3 regions of the Lysinibacillus sp. FSL K6-0102 genome follow, and region 2 is predicted to be linked to each of the others. Evidence: a T-box and tRNA genes for the amino acid it is inferred to sense, from the RefSeq annotation. Region 2 holds a T-box; the other regions hold tRNA genes.

Region 1 (5,877 bases), 2.4 Mb from region 2:
CTTCCTCCGGTTTGTCACCGGCAGTCACCTTAGAGTGCCCAACTAAATGATGGCAACTAAGATCAAGGGTTGCGCTCGTTGCGGGACTTAACCCAACATCTCACGACACGAGCTGACGACAACCATGCACCACCTGTCACCGTTGCCCCCGAAGGGGAAACTATATCTCTACAGTGGTCAACGGGATGTCAAGACCTGGTAAGGTTCTTCGCGTTGCTTCGAATTAAACCACATGCTCCACCGCTTGTGCGGGCCCCCGTCAATTCCTTTGAGTTTCAGTCTTGCGACCGTACTCCCCAGGCGGAGTGCTTAATGCGTTAGCTGCAGCACTAAGGGGCGGAAACCCCCTAACACTTAGCACTCATCGTTTACGGCGTGGACTACCAGGGTATCTAATCCTGTTTGCTCCCCACGCTTTCGCGCCTCAGCGTCAGTTACAGACCAGAAAGTCGCCTTCGCCACTGGTGTTCCTCCAAATCTCTACGCATTTCACCGCTACACTTGGAATTCCACTTTCCTCTTCTGCACTCAAGTCCCCCAGTTTCCAATGACCCTCCACGGTTGAGCCGTGGGCTTTCACATCAGACTTAAAGGACCGCCTGCGCGCGCTTTACGCCCAATAATTCCGGACAACGCTTGCCACCTACGTATTACCGCGGCTGCTGGCACGTAGTTAGCCGTGGCTTTCTAATAAGGTACCGTCAAGGTACAGCCAGTTACTACTGTACTTGTTCTTCCCTTACAACAGAGTTTTACGATCCGAAAACCTTCTTCACTCACGCGGCGTTGCTCCATCAGGCTTTCGCCCATTGTGGAAGATTCCCTACTGCTGCCTCCCGTAGGAGTCTGGGCCGTGTCTCAGTCCCAGTGTGGCCGATCACCCTCTCAGGTCGGCTACGCATCGTCGCCTTGGTGAGCCGTTACCTCACCAACTAGCTAATGCGCCGCGGGCCCATCCTATAGCGACAGCCGAAACCGTCTTTCAGTCTTTCACCATGAAGCAAAAGAGATTATTCGGTATTAGCCCCGGTTTCCCGGAGTTATCCCAAACTATAGGGTAGGTTGCCCACGTGTTACTCACCCGTCCGCCGCTAACGTCAAAGGAGCAAGCTCCTTTTCTGTTCGCTCGACTTGCATGTATTAGGCACGCCGCCAGCGTTCGTCCTGAGCCAGGATCAAACTCTCCATAAAAGAAATTTGATTAGCTCAAATTGTTTTGCTGGCATCATGTTTGATGTCCAAAATTATGTTTCGTTCACTAGCAAAACTAGCTACTTAAAACTTTATTGATTACGTTTTGCTTGTTCAGTTTTCAAGGTTCATGTAATTGAATTGGTGGAGCCTAGCGGGATCGAACCGCTGACCTCCTGCGTGCAAGGCAGGCGCTCTCCCAGCTGAGCTAAGGCCCCATATTTTTATTTTTAGGAAATGGTCGGGAAGACAGGATTCGAACCTGCGACCCCTTGGTCCCAAACCAAGTGCTCTACCAAGCTGAGCTACTTCCCGTTGTTCTTATGGCGCGCCCGACAGGAGTCGAACCCATAACCTTCTGATCCGTAGTCAGACGCTCTATCCAATTGAGCTACGGGCGCATTTAAAATGGTGCCGAGGACCGGAATCGAACCGGTACGGTAGTCACCTACCGCAGGATTTTAAGTCCTGTGCGTCTGCCAGTTCCGCCACCCCGGCACATTTGGAGCGGAAGACGAGGTTCGAACTCGCGACCCCCACCTTGGCAAGGTGGTGTTCTACCACTGAACTACTTCCGCATGTGCATAAGCTTTTTTTATCTGGCAATGAAAATAATGGTGCGGGTGAAGGGAGTCGAACCCCCACGCCTTGCGGCGCTAGATCCTAAGTCTAGTGCGTCTGCCAATTCCGCCACACCCGCTTATTATTATTTATAAATGGTGAGCCATGAAGGACTCGAACCTTCGACCCTCTGATTAAAAGTCAGATGCTCTACCAACTGAGCTAATGGCTCGAAAAAATGGTGCCGGCTATAGGAATCGAACCCACGACCTACTGATTACAAGTCAGTTGCTCTACCTGCTGAGCTAAACCGGCATATGGTGGAGGATGACGGGCTCGAACCGCCGACCCTCTGCTTGTAAGGCAGATGCTCTCCCAGCTGAGCTAATCCTCCTGGGTATTATGCCTAGCGACGTCCTACTCTCACAGGGGGAAGCCCCCAACTACCATCGGCGCTAAAGAGCTTAACTTCCGTGTTCGGTATGGGAACGGGTGTGACCTCTTTGCCATCATCACTAGACTTATTAAAAGACAAGATTTATTATACCATATTTCAGTATAAATGCAAGCTTTTTTTAAAAGCTTACTTGTTCTTTCAAAACTGGATAAACGGCGCATTGAATGTTTCAAACTTTTTTGGTTAAGTCCTCGATCGATTAGTATTCGTCAGCTCCATGTGTCACCACACTTCCACCTCGAACCTATCTACCTCATCGTCTTTGAGGGATCTTACTTACTTGCGTAATGGGAAATCTCATCTTGAGGGGGGCTTCATGCTTAGATGCTTTCAGCACTTATCCCGTCCACACATAGCTACCCAGCGATGCCTTTGGCAAGACAACTGGTACACCAGCGGTGTGTCCATCCCGGTCCTCTCGTACTAAGGACAGCTCCTCTCAAATTTCCTACGCCCACGACGGATAGGGACCGAACTGTCTCACGACGTTCTGAACCCAGCTCGCGTACCGCTTTAATGGGCGAACAGCCCAACCCTTGGGACCGACTACAGCCCCAGGATGCGATGAGCCGACATCGAGGTGCCAAACCTCCCCGTCGATGTGGACTCTTGGGGGAGATAAGCCTGTTATCCCCGGGGTAGCTTTTATCCGTTGAGCGATGGCCCTTCCATGCGGAACCACCGGATCACTAAGCCCGTCTTTCGACCCTGCTCGACTTGTAGGTCTCGCAGTCAAGCTCCCTTGTGCCTTTACACTCTACGAATGATTTCCAACCATTCTGAGGGAACCTTTGGGCGCCTCCGTTACCTTTTAGGAGGCGACCGCCCCAGTCAAACTGTCCGCCTGACACTGTCTCCTGCCCCGCTAAGGGGCATGGGTTAGAATTTCAATACAACCAGGGTAGTATCCCACCGACGCCTCCTTCGAAGCTGGCGCTCCGAGATCTCTGGCTCCTACCTATCCTGTACAAGTTGTACCAAAATTCAATATCAGGCTACAGTAAAGCTCCACGGGGTCTTTCCGTCCTGTCGCGGGTAACCTGCATCTTCACAGGTACTATAATTTCACCGAGTCTCTCGTTGAGACAGTGCCCAGATCGTTACGCCTTTCGTGCGGGTCGGAACTTACCCGACAAGGAATTTCGCTACCTTAGGACCGTTATAGTTACGGCCGCCGTTTACTGGGGCTTCAATTCGCAGCTTCGCTTGCGCTAACCACTCCTCTTAACCTTCCAGCACCGGGCAGGCGTCAGCCCCTATACGTCACCTTACGGTTTTGCAGAGACCTGTGTTTTTGCTAAACAGTCGCCTGGGCCTATTCACTGCGGCTCTCATGCGCTTGCACGCTCAAGAGCACCCCTTCTCCCGAAGTTACGGGGTCATTTTGCCGAGTTCCTTAACGAGAGTTCTCTCGCACACCTTAGGATTCTCTCCTCGACTACCTGTGTCGGTTTGCGGTACGGGCACCTCTCACCTCGATAGAGGCTTTTCTTGGCAGTGTGAAATCAGGAACTTCGTCCATACGGACTCGCCATCACAGCTCAACGTTACAGTGTGCGGATTTGCCTACACACACGCCTTACTGCTTGGACGCGCACAACCAACGGCGCGCTTACCCTATCCTACTGCGTCCCCCCATTTCTCAAACGGTGAGGAGGTGGTACAGGAATATCAACCTGTTGTCCATCGCCTACGCCTATCGGCCTCGGCTTAGGTCCCGACTAACCCTGAGCGGACGAGCCTTCCTCAGGAAACCTTAGTCATACGGTGGACGGGATTCTCACCCGTCTTTCGCTACTCATACCGGCATTCTCACTTCTAAGCGCTCCACCAGTCCTTCCGATCTGACTTCAACGCACTTAGAACGCTCTCCTACCACTGACATCGTAGATGTCAATCCACAGCTTCGGTGAATCGTTTAGCCCCGATACATTTTCGGCGCAGCGTCACTCGACCAGTGAGCTATTACGCACTCTTTAAATGATGGCTGCTTCTAAGCCAACATCCTGGTTGTCTGTGCAACGCCACATCCTTTTCCACTTAACGATTACTTTGGGACCTTAGCTGGTGGTCTGGGCTGTTTCCCTTTTGACTACGGATCTTATCACTCGCAGTCTGACTCCCGTGTATAAATATCTGGCATTCGGAGTTTGTCTGAATTCGGTAAACCGGGATGGCCCCCTAGTCCAAACAGTGCTCTACCTCCAGTATTCTCATCACGAGGCTAGCCCTAAAGCTATTTCGGAGAGAACCAGCTATCTCCAAGTTCGATTGGAATTTCTCCGCTACCCACACCTCATCCCCGCACTTTTCAACGTGCGTGGGTTCGGGCCTCCAGTAAGTGTTACCTCACCTTCACCCTGGACATGGGTAGATCACCTGGTTTCGGGTCTACGACCACGTACTATTTCGCCCTATTCAGACTCGCTTTCGCTGCGGCTCCGCCTTCTAAAGCTTAACCTTGCACGTAATCGTAACTCGCCGGTTCATTCTACAAAAGGCACGCTATCACCCATTAACGGGCTCTAACTACTTGTAGGCACACGGTTTCAGGATCTCTTTCACTCCCCTTCCGGGGTGCTTTTCACCTTTCCCTCACGGTACTGGTTCACTATCGGTCACTAGGTAGTATTTAGCCTTGGGAGATGGTCCTCCCGGATTCCGACGGAATTTCACGTGTTCCGCCGTACTCAGGATCCACTCAGGAGAGAACGAACTTTCGACTACAGGGCTTTTACCTGCTCTGGCGGACCTTTCCAAGTCGCTTCATCTAACTCGCTCTTTTGTAACTCCGTATAGAGTGTCCTACAACCCCAAGAGGCAAGCCTCTTGGTTTGGGCTCTTCCCGTTTCGCTCGCCGCTACTCAGGGAATCGATTTTTCTTTCTCTTCCTCCAGGTACTTAGATGTTTCAGTTCCCTGGGTCTGCCTTCAAGACGCTATGTATTCACGTCAAGATACTACGCGATTAAACGTAGTGGGTTCCCCCATTCGGAAATCTCCGGATCAAAGCTCACTTACAGCTCCCCGAAGCATATCGGTGTTAGTGCCGTCCTTCTTCGGCTCCTAGTGCCAAGGCATTCGCCGTGCGCCCTTAATAACTTAACCAAGTTATTAAGCCTATAAAAAAACTTAAAAAATAAATGTGTTTGTTACAATTTCAATGTCGTTTTATCCAGTTTTCAAAGAACAAGTTTTGAAGTGTTTCATTCAGATAGAATGAACCTTCAAAACTGAACGCAAAACGTAATCTTACAAACCCAAGGTTTGTATTCCGAAATAATCCTTAGAAAGGAGGTGATCCAGCCGCACCTTCCGATACGGCTACCTTGTTACGACTTCACCCCAATCATCTATCCCACCTTCGGCGGCTGGCTCCAAAAGGTTACCTCACCGACTTCGGGTGTTACAAACTCTCGTGGTGTGACGGGCGGTGTGTACAAGGCCCGGGAACGTATTCACCGCGGCATGCTGATCCGCGATTACTAGCGATTCCGGCTTCATGTAGGCGAGTTGCAGCCTACAATCCGAACTGAGAACGACTTTATCGGATTAGCTCCCTCTCGCGAGTTGGCAACCGTTTGTATCGTCCATTGTAGCACGTGTGTAGCCCAGGTCATAAGGGGCATGATGATTTGACGTCATCCCCACCTTCCTCCGGTTTGTCAC
Region 2 (5,877 bases):
TGGGTTGTCACAGCCCCCTTTAAATGCTTGTGAAACGTATCTAAAAATAGCATAATTTCATCGGTATTATACGCAAATATATTTTCTCCATATTGTTCGATTGCTTGCTGTACAGCTTCTTTATCCCCTTGTTCAATATAGGGATATAAGTTTTTCGATTGGGAAAGTCGTACACTGGCTGTCATGCCCTCCTCAATCCATTCATCGATGGATGCTTGGAATTCCTTTATAGGCAATATGTATGGCTGCGACTGTCCTTGCTGTTGTCGATTAAAATATAATCCGACAATAGCTCCGTTTTCAGCCTCCATGACAGGGCTTCCTAGAGGTATCGATTGTTCCGCTTTTATATAATAAGCCGCTACTTTATCTTGGTATTTTTGAATCGTATAGGGTAAGCCATTCACATAAACAGCTAGCTGATTTAGCTCACCTTCATATAAATTAGGCACTTGCACATCCGCTTGATAGGTTACTCGTAGCAGGGCCATATTATAGGCTGTTGACATGACATGAATAGTTGCTGCTACCAGCTTGTCCTGACCAAATTGAACAAGGGCAGTTGGTTTGGATGCCACTAGTGCACCATTTGTTAATATATACAGTTGATCATCCTGCTGCCTGATAATAATGCCTGCTCCAACACCATGCTCTCCAATCACTTTGACCTCTGGGACAATTTTCTCCTGTTGCTTCGTCACAGCTCCCTCTGTTTCCACCTCTGCCTTTTTATTTTGAAACCAACCTGTTCCTATTTGACTGTCGCAGCCTGCTACAAGAAAAGCTGTCGCTCCTAAAATGAGCACTTTTTTATACATACCTTCACCAAAACTTTCTATTCTACATTCTCTCTTCTCTATCATAATCAAGGACTAGTAATGTTTCAAGTTTACATAATATTATTATTGAATAATTGATATTAGAAAAATGCAGCAACTTCCCTAAAGTCATTTCTTTCTACCCATTAATATTGATGGAAGACAAAATTTGCTGTGAGGATGGAAGGATATTATACCCTCAAAATAATTTTCACATAAAAAGACATGTGCAACCTGACACATGTCTCTTACAATCATTTTTTTCTTAATAGTCCAGTCGTTACTAGAATGCCGAGCATTAATAATACAAAGATCAGATACGTCCATGTATGGTTGCCCGTTAGGTCATAGCAAATGCCTATTAGAATGGGGATAATGGCACTTACCATAAAGCCACCTGCCAGCACCATAGATGACCAACTGGTGGCCTCCTGATCATTTTTGGCTTCATCAAGAGGCAGCAATAGTCCGATTGGAAATAGCCCGCTTAGCACAATGCCAATTAATAAAACAGCCAGCCATAGGTAAATACCCGCTGTCAGCCAGAGTAGCATAAATCCAATCATGCCGACAAAGCTAAACACTAGTAGCCAGGCCATTCGACTTGGCCATTTTTCCATGAGAATTGGTACCGCCATATTCCCTATCATTTGTACAATAGACATAATTGTTAGCATAGCACTGGATGCCTCTAATGACAGGCCTTTATCCTGCAATAGCGGCGTAAGCCATGACATGATTGAGAAAAAGAGTGATGTTTGTAAACCAAAGTACAGTAAAATTACCCAGGCACGTCTAGATGTCCACGGATTACGGACTTCTTCTGACGTAGTTACTTGTTGGAGCTGCTCGTTGTGTTTGGATGGAATTGCCGCTAGCCAGATAACGAGAGCAATTATAGCAAGGATTGACCACATACCAAGGGCGATTGTCCAGCTATTACTGAAACTCTGATAAAAAGTCACGGTTAAGGCTGCACTTAAAGTAGCCCCTACGCCTATACCGAATGAATAGATACCGACTACTGTCGTAAAACGTTCTGGAAACTTTTTCTTAATATAAGCATTTAGGATAGGACCAATCATTGCAATCGCTAAGCCTGCCGCAAAGCTTGTCACGATGAGCAAGAGATAGCTTGCTTGGAAAAAGCGTAGCCCATTCGCGATTACAAGGATGGCCACTAAAAGGGTGATAGCTGATTTCGTGCCCATTTTTCGCTGAAGCGGGACAGCCAAAGGTGCGAATAATCCCATACAAAAAACGGGGATAGCTGTGAGAAAGCTCATGCTTGTATTCGAGACTTGTAAGGATGTCATGAGGACATTAAAAAGCGGTCCTATTCCCGTGACAGCTGGCCTCATATTAAGAGCGACAAAAAATATACTAATGACCACGAAGGTGAGTGATAATGTCCAATGTTTTTTAACCAATTGTTTGATCCCCTCTGTTATTACGCAGCCTTCATTTATGAAAAGCTTGCATGGATTCCTCTATCCTTTTATCATGTTTTCGATGGTTGGTCAATGATTGGACAGTTTACCTTTACATGGCTAAGGCTTCTTACATATTTTCAGGTGATTCAATACCTAATAAGGCTAATGACTCTTTTAAAACAATAGCAACACTCTGACATAATGCAAGACGGGATGCTTGCTGTTCATCTTCTACTAATATTTTGTACTGTGCATAATATTTATTAAATAAACGTGCCAGTTGTAAGGCATATTTCGCTATTTGGGACGGATCAGCCTGCTCAAAAGCTATAGCTACCGTTTTAGGAAACTGTTCTAGTAATGAAATAATCGGCCAAGCCTGCTCTCCTAAAGATTTGAAGAGCATATCTTGAGTCGGAGCTTTCTTTTTATCTAAAATAGAGCAAATACGTGCATATGTATACTGTACATATGGCCCTGTTTCGCCTTCAAAATTCATCATTTGCTCGATTGAAAATTCAATATCGTTGAGACGATGGGATTTTAAATCATTAAAAATTACCGCTCCAACCCCCACTTGCTTTGCGACTTGCTCTTTGTTAGGTAGAGAAGGGTTTTTCTGCTCCATATTACGCTTTGCAGTCGTTATAGCTTCTGCTAGTACATCTGCTAATAACACCACTTTGCCTTTACGCGTCGACATTTTTTTGCCATCCTTCAGTATCATGCCAAATGACACATGTTGCAGATTCTTTGCCCAAGGATAGCCCATTTTTTCGATGACCTGAAAAAGTTGTTTAAAGTGGAGGGACTGCTCATTGCCAACAACGTAGAACATCTTATGGGGCTGGTAGTGCTGTTGGCGATACAGGGCTGCTGCTAAATCACGCGTCGCATAAAGCGTGGCTCCATCCGTTTTCGTTATTAAACATGGAGGCATCTCCTCCATCTCCACAACATACGCACCTTCTGATTCCACAAGGAGCCCTTTTTCTTTTAATTCTGTTACAACGGACGGCATTTTGTCATTGTAAAAGGCTTCACCTATAAAGGCATCAAAATGAATTCCTAATAGCTCATATATTGTTTGAAATTCTATGAATGACACATCTCGGAACCATTGCCATAATGCCTGTGCCTCTTCATTACCGTCCTCCAATGCTTTAAAGGTGGCACGAGCCTGTTCATTGAGCGTTGGGTCTTGCTCGGCCTCTTCATGAAACTTCACATAAATCTTTAATAACTCCTCTATCGGGGAAGCTGAAATAGCTTGTTTATCACCCCAAAGCTGATAAGCAACAATAAGCTTGCCAAATTGTGTACCCCAGTCCCCTAAATGATTGATACGAATGGCTTGATAGCCATTTTTTTCTGCAATATTTGCTAAGGCATTACCGATGACCGTTGAACGTAAATGTCCCATCGAGAAAGGCTTGGCGATATTAGGAGAGGAAAAATCCAAGACGACCGTTCCCATCTTTGTTGGCGTAGTACCATATTGTTGCTTGTCGCGCAGAATCTTGCGTAACACCTGTTGCGTCACCTTTTGTTGATCAAGAAAAATATTGACATAGCCACCAACAGCTTGCACACGCTCGATACTGTCATGATTTAATTGACTTGCTATATGTGCCGCGATACTCTGCGGTGATTTTTTCAACACTTTTGCTAGAGTAAAGCATGGAAAGGCTACGTCCCCTAGCTCCAAGCTTTTGGGTTTTTCTAATAATGACAATATGTCCTCTCCTATTATTTGCTGCTTTAATGTGACTGCTATACTGTCGGCGATTTGTTGATTCATTTTGCTCCTCCTCCTGTTCAAATAAAAAAGCCCTCGCCTCTATAATTAGAGACGAGAGCATGATAATCCCGTGGTACCACTCTAGTTGCCATGTAACATGACCACTTTCCGTTGTTAACGAGGTGACGCCCCGCTATTCTCTACTATTTGTTCGAGAATCTTCTCCAAAGTGCGCTTCGTTCATGGTTCCTGCATTAGGCTCCCACCATCCCTAACTCGCTAGCCAGTCATTCCATCAATTACTCTCTTTTTCATCGAATTTTTTTATGATTTTGACATATATTACAGGACTTTCTAATTGGCGTCAACCCTTTTTTACGTTGCCGTTTCAGCAAAAAACGCTCCTCACAAGGAGGAACGTTTTTTTTCTACATAATGAATCACATCAGCCATAATCGCATACATCTCTTTTAATTTTAATTTCTTATTATCAGAGACTTTCTTCGCTACTTTCTCCGTGACAATTCCTTTTTCTACTAATGTATCCCAGCTAGTCGCATTGGATTCACCCATGAGGACGTCAGCCAAATATTGAGCTAGCTCATCTCGCTCAATAGCTTCATCGCCTTGATTATAAACTTTATTGATGACAATTTCGAGCTGGTCCTTCATTCCTGCTGCACTTTCTCCACCAGCACGTTGCATGCTCTCTTTTAACATTTTAGCAAACTTTATTTTCGTCGCCTTACTGTCTACTTTTAGGTCATTATCATAGCCGCCCACAACAAGGCCGTAATTAATGAGGGTTTGAATGGCTTCATCATACCATTCTCCTTGATATGGATACTCAATTGAAAATGAATCAACATAGGCACCTTGCTTAGCCAATTGCTTTCGTAATGTAGCGATTAATGGTTTATCCTTACTCATGTCTCTAAAGGTTACATCGTGCTTCTGTGCAAGAGCAGCTGCAGTCCCAGCCGCTTCACCTGTCACCATCCCTGTTGGAACAATACGTGCACTACCAGCTGCAAGTGAGGAATAACCAGCAGAGCGTCCGACAACCAATAAGCCATCAATATCCTTCGGTACTAACGAGCGGAAAGGAATAGCATATTGCTTGGGTGAAGCGATCACATAGCCGTAATCATGAGGCGTTTGCGCTTGCACATCGACTGGATAAGAGGCAATGCCAATGCTATCCCACTGATCACTATTTTTCCACAGGTCTGCCATTGGTAATTGATACTCTGCCCAAATATGTCTCGTTTCTCGGACGTAGAGCTCTTCTGGATAGCTGACAATTTCAGCTTTTTCAAACCCTGGGAAGTTTGTTTGTAAATATTTTAGAATGTGTAACGTTTCTTTCTTCCCAGCGACAATCGCCGCTTGTTTTGAGGATTCATTCAAGCCATCAATACCAAAAATCTGTAAGGCATTGATGAAATATTCATCATCTACACGAGCTAAGTTTAACCCTCGTAATCTTGTACCCTCTTGTAATGGCTTGTATTCATCATGTAGCTTTGTAAAGCCCCACATCACCGTATGATTTAAATTAGCACCGCCAAATACACCGGAATTAGCCGCTTTTTTGACTTCATCCCAATTGACATTTTTTAAATGTAGCATTAAAGTCACAGCCATACGCTTATCCTTTATGCCAATATCTTCTCCGCCCACAAAGAAAGGAACGCCCGACAAGGCTGCAAAATCAGCATCCTGTGTAGCATCTATGAATGATTTCCCCGTCACAACATATGTACCGTACTCATTTTTTAATTCCACAGACGTTAATTGTTGTTGTTTGACATTTGCTTTCACAACCTCGGTTTGCACGGATAACGTTAAGTTGGGCTCTTCATCGATTAGCTTTTTAAAGGCT
Region 3 (5,877 bases), 1.8 Mb from region 2:
GTGCATGTGCCTAGACGTATAAAGGAACTTGGGCCGAGGATTAAATCAACTGTGGAGGCGCTGACAATTGAATTACAGCGTTCTCCATCCATTAAAGATATTGCTGAACGATTAGAAGTAGCAGAGGAAGAGGTACTAGAAGCTATGGAAATGAGCCGTAGTTATCAAGCTCTTTCTATGGACCATTCGATAGAGTCAGACTCAGACGGTAGTACAGTCACGTTATTCGATATTTTGGGCAGGGAAGACGATGGCTATGAAATGACCAATAAACGAATGATTGTTTCAGAGGCGCTGGTTGTGTTGAATGAGAGGGAAAAACAAATTATTCAGCTTACATATCTAGAGCAACTTAGTCAAAAAGAAGCTGGAGAACGATTAGGGATTTCTCAAATGCATGTATCGAGGATACAAAGGAAAGCAATAAAGAAATTACAAGAGGCTATTCTAGCAAGTGGCGGTGTTTCGCTCTAATCTTTCATGGGTGTTTAATGAAAAATACCTTTAAAATGAATGGAAATAGTCTACTCATATTCGTCTGAGTAGACTATTTTTTTGCATTTTTAGTAAAGTGTAATGGTAAAATGAAAAGAAAAAGGTAGTGATGATGTGGAGCAAAAGCAAATGTTACAGCTCATTGCAAAGGATGTAGCAGTCAAACCAGGGCAAGTAGAAGCTGTTATTAACTTATTAGAAGAGGGAAATACGGTACCATTTATTGCGCGCTATCGAAAAGAGGTTACAGGATCACTCGATGAGGTGCAAATTAAAGCTGTAGAAGATCGTTATCACTACATACAGCAACTTGAACAACGAAAAGAAGAAGTTATACGATTAATCCAAGAGCAAGAAAAGCTTACACCAGAATTAGAGCAGGCTATTCTTTCTGCAACAATCTTACAACGTGTTGAGGATTTATATAGACCATATAAGCAAAAACGACGTACAAAGGCGACGATTGCAAAAGAGAAAGGTTTAGAGCCTCTTGCAGATCTCCTGTTAGCATTTAGTGATGATGCATTAGAGCAATTAGCAACTGACTTTGTGGACAACGAACAAGTTGCTAATACGGAAGAAGCCCTGATAGGAGCTCGAGATATATTAGCAGAACGTTTTGCGGACGATGCCTCTATTCGTGAAAAAATCCGAGCTTATTCATGGAAAGATGGAATTCTTGTGACGTCTGTGAAAAATACAGAAATCGACGAGAAAAATGTTTTTGAAATGTATTACGAATATGAAGAGCCTGTTAGTCGCATTGTACCACACCGTATTTTAGCAATAAACCGAGGAGAGAAAGAAGAAATCTTAAAGGTTTCTATTCATGTGCCGGTGGACCGAGTATTAATGATTATGTGGAAAGAATGGATACCTGCAACTGGTTCGTCTCCTGCTATTGCAGAAGTTAAACTAGCAATCGAGGATTCGTACAAGCGTTTAATTCAGCCTTCAATTGAAAGGGAATTACGAAACGAGCTTACAGAAAAAGCTGAGGCACAGGCTATTCATATTTTTTCCGAAAATTTACGTAACCTATTGCTACAACCACCTATGAAAGGTAAATATGTTTTAGGGGTTGATCCAGCTTACCGTACAGGTTGCAAGCTAGCGGTTGTAGATGAAACTGGGAAAATGCTTGAGGTTACAGCTATTTACCCACATCCACCGAAACCAGATGTGGCAAAATCCAAAGCTATTGTAAAAGGAATTTTGGCAAAGTATCCAATAAGTATAATTGCCATTGGTAATGGTACAGCATCTCGAGAGACAGAACAATTTATCGCGGATGTATTAAATGAACTTACTACTGACATAGCCTATGTGATTGTCAATGAAGCGGGGGCGTCTGTTTATTCAGCGTCTGAAATTGCACGTACAGAATTTCCTGATTTACAGGTTGAACAACGTAGTGCTGTCTCCATTGCACGTCGCTTACAGGATCCTTTATCAGAGTTAGTGAAAATTGAACCAAAAGCTGTGGGTGTAGGTCAGTATCAGCATGATGTTTCTCAAAAAAAATTAAATGAATCGCTATCTTTTATAGTAGAAACAGCTGTTAACCAAGTTGGTGTAGATGTAAATACGGCTTCATCATCACTCTTACAATATGTTTCGGGTCTATCAAAAACTGTTGCAGAGAATATCGTAAAGACGCGAGAGGAAAATGGTCAATTTACTACACGTGCGCAATTAAAGAAGATTCCAAGGTTAGGCGCCAAAACGTATGAACAAGCTATTGGTTTCCTACGTGTCCCAGAAGCAAAAAATCCGTTTGATGCTACAGGTATTCATCCTGAGAGCTATGCCCTTGCTGAGCAAATATTAGCAGAGGCTCAAATAGATAAAAAAGAGTTAGGGACACAGAAGGCAGAGGATGCTATTGCAGCACTAAATATCCAAAAATTAAGTGATGTGCTTGGAGTAGGAGTTGTGACAATTCAAGATATCGTGGATACCTTAATGAAACCTAGTCGTGACCCACGTGATGCATTCCCACAACCATTGCTTAAGACTGATGTATTAAAAATGGAAGATTTAAAAGTAGGTATGGAATTGCAGGGGACGGTAAGAAATGTAGTAGATTTCGGCGCATTTGTTGACATTGGCGTGAAGCAAGATGGACTTGTGCATATTTCTAAACTCCAAAATAAACGTATAAAGCATCCATTAGAAGTTGTGGCACTTGGGGATATTGTAACTGTCTGGGTTGAACAAATAGATGTAACGAAAGGGCGTATCTCTTTAACGATGCTTCCTCCTAAAAATCAAGCATTAGTTTGAGTACTAAATTTTTGCCACACTGTCTATACTACGCAGTGTGGTATTCTTGTTGTTAGAGGTGATTACTGTGGACAATCAAGAATTACAAGAGCTTGTTCGTCGCTTATCTTTAGAAAACTTTCAGAGGCCTTTTCTGCATCAAGCCTACTTTAATCCGAGATTACGGTCAACGGGAGGACGATATCTTTTACAATCCCATAATATTGAGATTAATCCTAAAGCCTATGAGTTATACGGTTTGAAAGAGATTCAAGGTATTGTTTTACACGAATTATGCCATTATCACCTACATATTGAAGGTAAAGGGTATCAGCATCGAGATAAAGATTTTAGAGAATTATTAAGGAAAGTAGATGCCCCTCGATTTTGCGCAGTTTTACATGTCCCGAAAGCTACAGTTAAAAAACAACGACGACGCTATAAATATACTTGTGTCAATTGCCACCAATTATATATACGGAAAATAAAAATGAATGTTGAAAAGTATTGTTGCAGTAAGTGTTTGGGGAAATTAAAATTAGTAGAGTAAAAAAAGTTTAAAAAATAGTTGACGTTTTGTTGAGTTGTCCCTATAATAGTAAAAGTCGACAAGATAACGACGACAACATAACATGAATTATTCCGAAGTAGCTCAGTTGGTAGTAGCACCTGACTGTTAATCAGGTTGTCGCAGGTTCGAGTCCTGCCTTCGGAGCCATGGCCCCTTGGTCAAGTGGTTAAGACACCGCCCTTTCACGGCGGTAACACGGGTTCGAATCCCGTAGGGGTCATTTTTCATAATTTAATGTAAATAATATTTTGGTCCCGTGGTGTAGCGGTTAACATGCCTGCCTGTCACGCAGGAGATCGCCGGTTCGATCCCGGTCGGGACCGCCACTTATTGGGGTATAGCCAAGCGGTAAGGCAACGGATTTTGATTCCGTCATGCCTAGGTTCGAATCCTAGTACCCCAGCCATTCATTTCTTAATTCGAGCCATTAGCTCAGTTGGTAGAGCATCTGACTTTTAATCAGAGGGTCGAAGGTTCGAGTCCTTCATGGCTCATCTCTTTAAGAAAAAGAGTTGACTTTTTGAATTATCATAGTATAATAAAAAAGTTACTAATTGAATGCGGTCGTGGCGGAACGGCAGACGCGCTAGGTTGAGGGCCTAGTGGGGGCAACCCCGTGGAGGTTCAAGTCCTCTCGGCCGCACCAAGTCAATTAATTAATTTCATATGCGCCCGTAGCTCAATTGGATAGAGCGTCTGACTACGGATCAGAAGGTTGTGGGTTCGACTCCTGCCGGGCGCGCCATTTTTAAGAAAATATATGCGGGTGTAGTTTAATGGTAAAACCTCAGCCTTCCAAGCTGATGTCGTGAGTTCGATTCTCATCACCCGCTCCAAAAAAGTATTGACAACCTCTTGGTTGTATGGTAAATTTAAATAGTTGTCCAAAAGGGCGATGACATGAACCTTGAAAACTGAACAAGCAAAACGTAATCAATAAAGTTTTAAGTAGCTAGCTTCGGTTAGTGAACAAAACAAAAATTTTGGACATCAAACATGATGCCAGCAAAACAATTTGAGCTAATCAAATTTCTTTTATGGAGAGTTTGATCCTGGCTCAGGACGAACGCTGGCGGCGTGCCTAATACATGCAAGTCGAGCGAACAGAAAAGGAGCTTGCTCCTTTGACGTTAGCGGCGGACGGGTGAGTAACACGTGGGCAACCTACCCTATAGTTTGGGATAACTCCGGGAAACCGGGGCTAATACCGAATAATCTCTTTTGCTTCATGGTGAAAGACTGAAAGACGGTTTCGGCTGTCGCTATAGGATGGGCCCGCGGCGCATTAGCTAGTTGGTGAGGTAACGGCTCACCAAGGCGACGATGCGTAGCCGACCTGAGAGGGTGATCGGCCACACTGGGACTGAGACACGGCCCAGACTCCTACGGGAGGCAGCAGTAGGGAATCTTCCACAATGGGCGAAAGCCTGATGGAGCAACGCCGCGTGAGTGAAGAAGGTTTTCGGATCGTAAAACTCTGTTGTAAGGGAAGAACAAGTACAGTAGTAACTGGCTGTACCTTGACGGTACCTTATTAGAAAGCCACGGCTAACTACGTGCCAGCAGCCGCGGTAATACGTAGGTGGCAAGCGTTGTCCGGAATTATTGGGCGTAAAGCGCGCGCAGGCGGTCCTTTAAGTCTGATGTGAAAGCCCACGGCTCAACCGTGGAGGGTCATTGGAAACTGGGGGACTTGAGTGCAGAAGAGGAAAGTGGAATTCCAAGTGTAGCGGTGAAATGCGTAGAGATTTGGAGGAACACCAGTGGCGAAGGCGACTTTCTGGTCTGTAACTGACGCTGAGGCGCGAAAGCGTGGGGAGCAAACAGGATTAGATACCCTGGTAGTCCACGCCGTAAACGATGAGTGCTAAGTGTTAGGGGGTTTCCGCCCCTTAGTGCTGCAGCTAACGCATTAAGCACTCCGCCTGGGGAGTACGGTCGCAAGACTGAAACTCAAAGGAATTGACGGGGGCCCGCACAAGCGGTGGAGCATGTGGTTTAATTCGAAGCAACGCGAAGAACCTTACCAGGTCTTGACATCCCGTTGACCACTGTAGAGATATAGTTTCCCCTTCGGGGGCAACGGTGACAGGTGGTGCATGGTTGTCGTCAGCTCGTGTCGTGAGATGTTGGGTTAAGTCCCGCAACGAGCGCAACCCTTGATCTTAGTTGCCATCATTTAGTTGGGCACTCTAAGGTGACTGCCGGTGACAAACCGGAGGAAGGTGGGGATGACGTCAAATCATCATGCCCCTTATGACCTGGGCTACACACGTGCTACAATGGACGATACAAACGGTTGCCAACTCGCGAGAGGGAGCTAATCCGATAAAGTCGTTCTCAGTTCGGATTGTAGGCTGCAACTCGCCTACATGAAGCCGGAATCGCTAGTAATCGCGGATCAGCATGCCGCGGTGAATACGTTCCCGGGCCTTGTACACACCGCCCGTCACACCACGAGAGTTTGTAACACCCGAAGTCGGTGAGGTAACCTTTTGGAGCCAGCCGCCGAAGGTGGGATAGATGATTGGGGTGAAGTCGTAACA

The links. A T-box is a leader RNA that pairs with one kind of tRNA and senses whether it is charged. The one in region 2 lies ahead of argS (arginine--tRNA ligase), so its partner is inferred to be a tRNA-Arg.
Region 1: it has a tRNA-Arg gene. The T-box ahead of argS (arginine--tRNA ligase) is inferred to sense a tRNA for this amino acid. The anticodon was not compared.
Region 3: it has a tRNA-Arg gene. The T-box ahead of argS (arginine--tRNA ligase) is inferred to sense a tRNA for this amino acid. The anticodon was not compared.

Annotation. Positions count from the first base shown of each region.
Region 1 covers NZ_JBBOPH010000001.1:115,308-121,184, reverse strand. The annotation lists rRNA gene NYE73_RS00625 (16S ribosomal RNA) at 1-1,191, opposite strand, end outside; tRNA gene NYE73_RS00620 (tRNA-Ala) at 1,334-1,409, opposite strand; tRNA gene NYE73_RS00615 (tRNA-Pro) at 1,430-1,506, opposite strand; tRNA gene NYE73_RS00610 (tRNA-Arg) at 1,516-1,592, opposite strand; tRNA gene NYE73_RS00605 (tRNA-Leu) at 1,601-1,689, opposite strand; tRNA gene NYE73_RS00600 (tRNA-Gly) at 1,695-1,769, opposite strand; tRNA gene NYE73_RS00595 (tRNA-Leu) at 1,807-1,891, opposite strand; tRNA gene NYE73_RS00590 (tRNA-Lys) at 1,909-1,984, opposite strand; tRNA gene NYE73_RS00585 (tRNA-Thr) at 1,992-2,067, opposite strand; tRNA gene NYE73_RS00580 (tRNA-Val) at 2,071-2,146, opposite strand; rRNA gene rrf (5S ribosomal RNA) at 2,157-2,272, opposite strand; rRNA gene NYE73_RS00570 (23S ribosomal RNA) at 2,389-5,316, opposite strand; rRNA gene NYE73_RS00565 (16S ribosomal RNA) at 5,499-5,877, opposite strand, start outside.
Region 2 covers NZ_JBBOPH010000001.1:2,478,970-2,484,846, reverse strand. The annotation lists gene NYE73_RS12585 (TcaA NTF2-like domain-containing protein) at 1-818, opposite strand, end outside; gene NYE73_RS12580 (MFS transporter) at 1,073-2,248, opposite strand; gene argS (arginine--tRNA ligase) at 2,379-4,052, opposite strand; T-box leader at 4,097-4,316, opposite strand; gene NYE73_RS12570 (FAD-dependent oxidoreductase) at 4,398-5,877, opposite strand, start outside.
Region 3 covers NZ_JBBOPH010000001.1:4,321,515-4,327,391, reverse strand. The annotation lists gene sigB (RNA polymerase sigma factor SigB) at 1-474, shown strand, start outside; gene NYE73_RS21975 (Tex family protein) at 610-2,781, shown strand; gene NYE73_RS21970 (SprT family protein) at 2,849-3,310, shown strand; tRNA gene NYE73_RS21965 (tRNA-Asn) at 3,402-3,478, shown strand; tRNA gene NYE73_RS21960 (tRNA-Glu) at 3,480-3,551, shown strand; tRNA gene NYE73_RS21955 (tRNA-Asp) at 3,582-3,657, shown strand; tRNA gene NYE73_RS21950 (tRNA-Gln) at 3,663-3,737, shown strand; tRNA gene NYE73_RS21945 (tRNA-Lys) at 3,753-3,825, shown strand; tRNA gene NYE73_RS21940 (tRNA-Leu) at 3,892-3,977, shown strand; tRNA gene NYE73_RS21935 (tRNA-Arg) at 4,000-4,076, shown strand; tRNA gene NYE73_RS21930 (tRNA-Gly) at 4,094-4,167, shown strand; rRNA gene NYE73_RS21925 (16S ribosomal RNA) at 4,366-5,877, shown strand, end outside.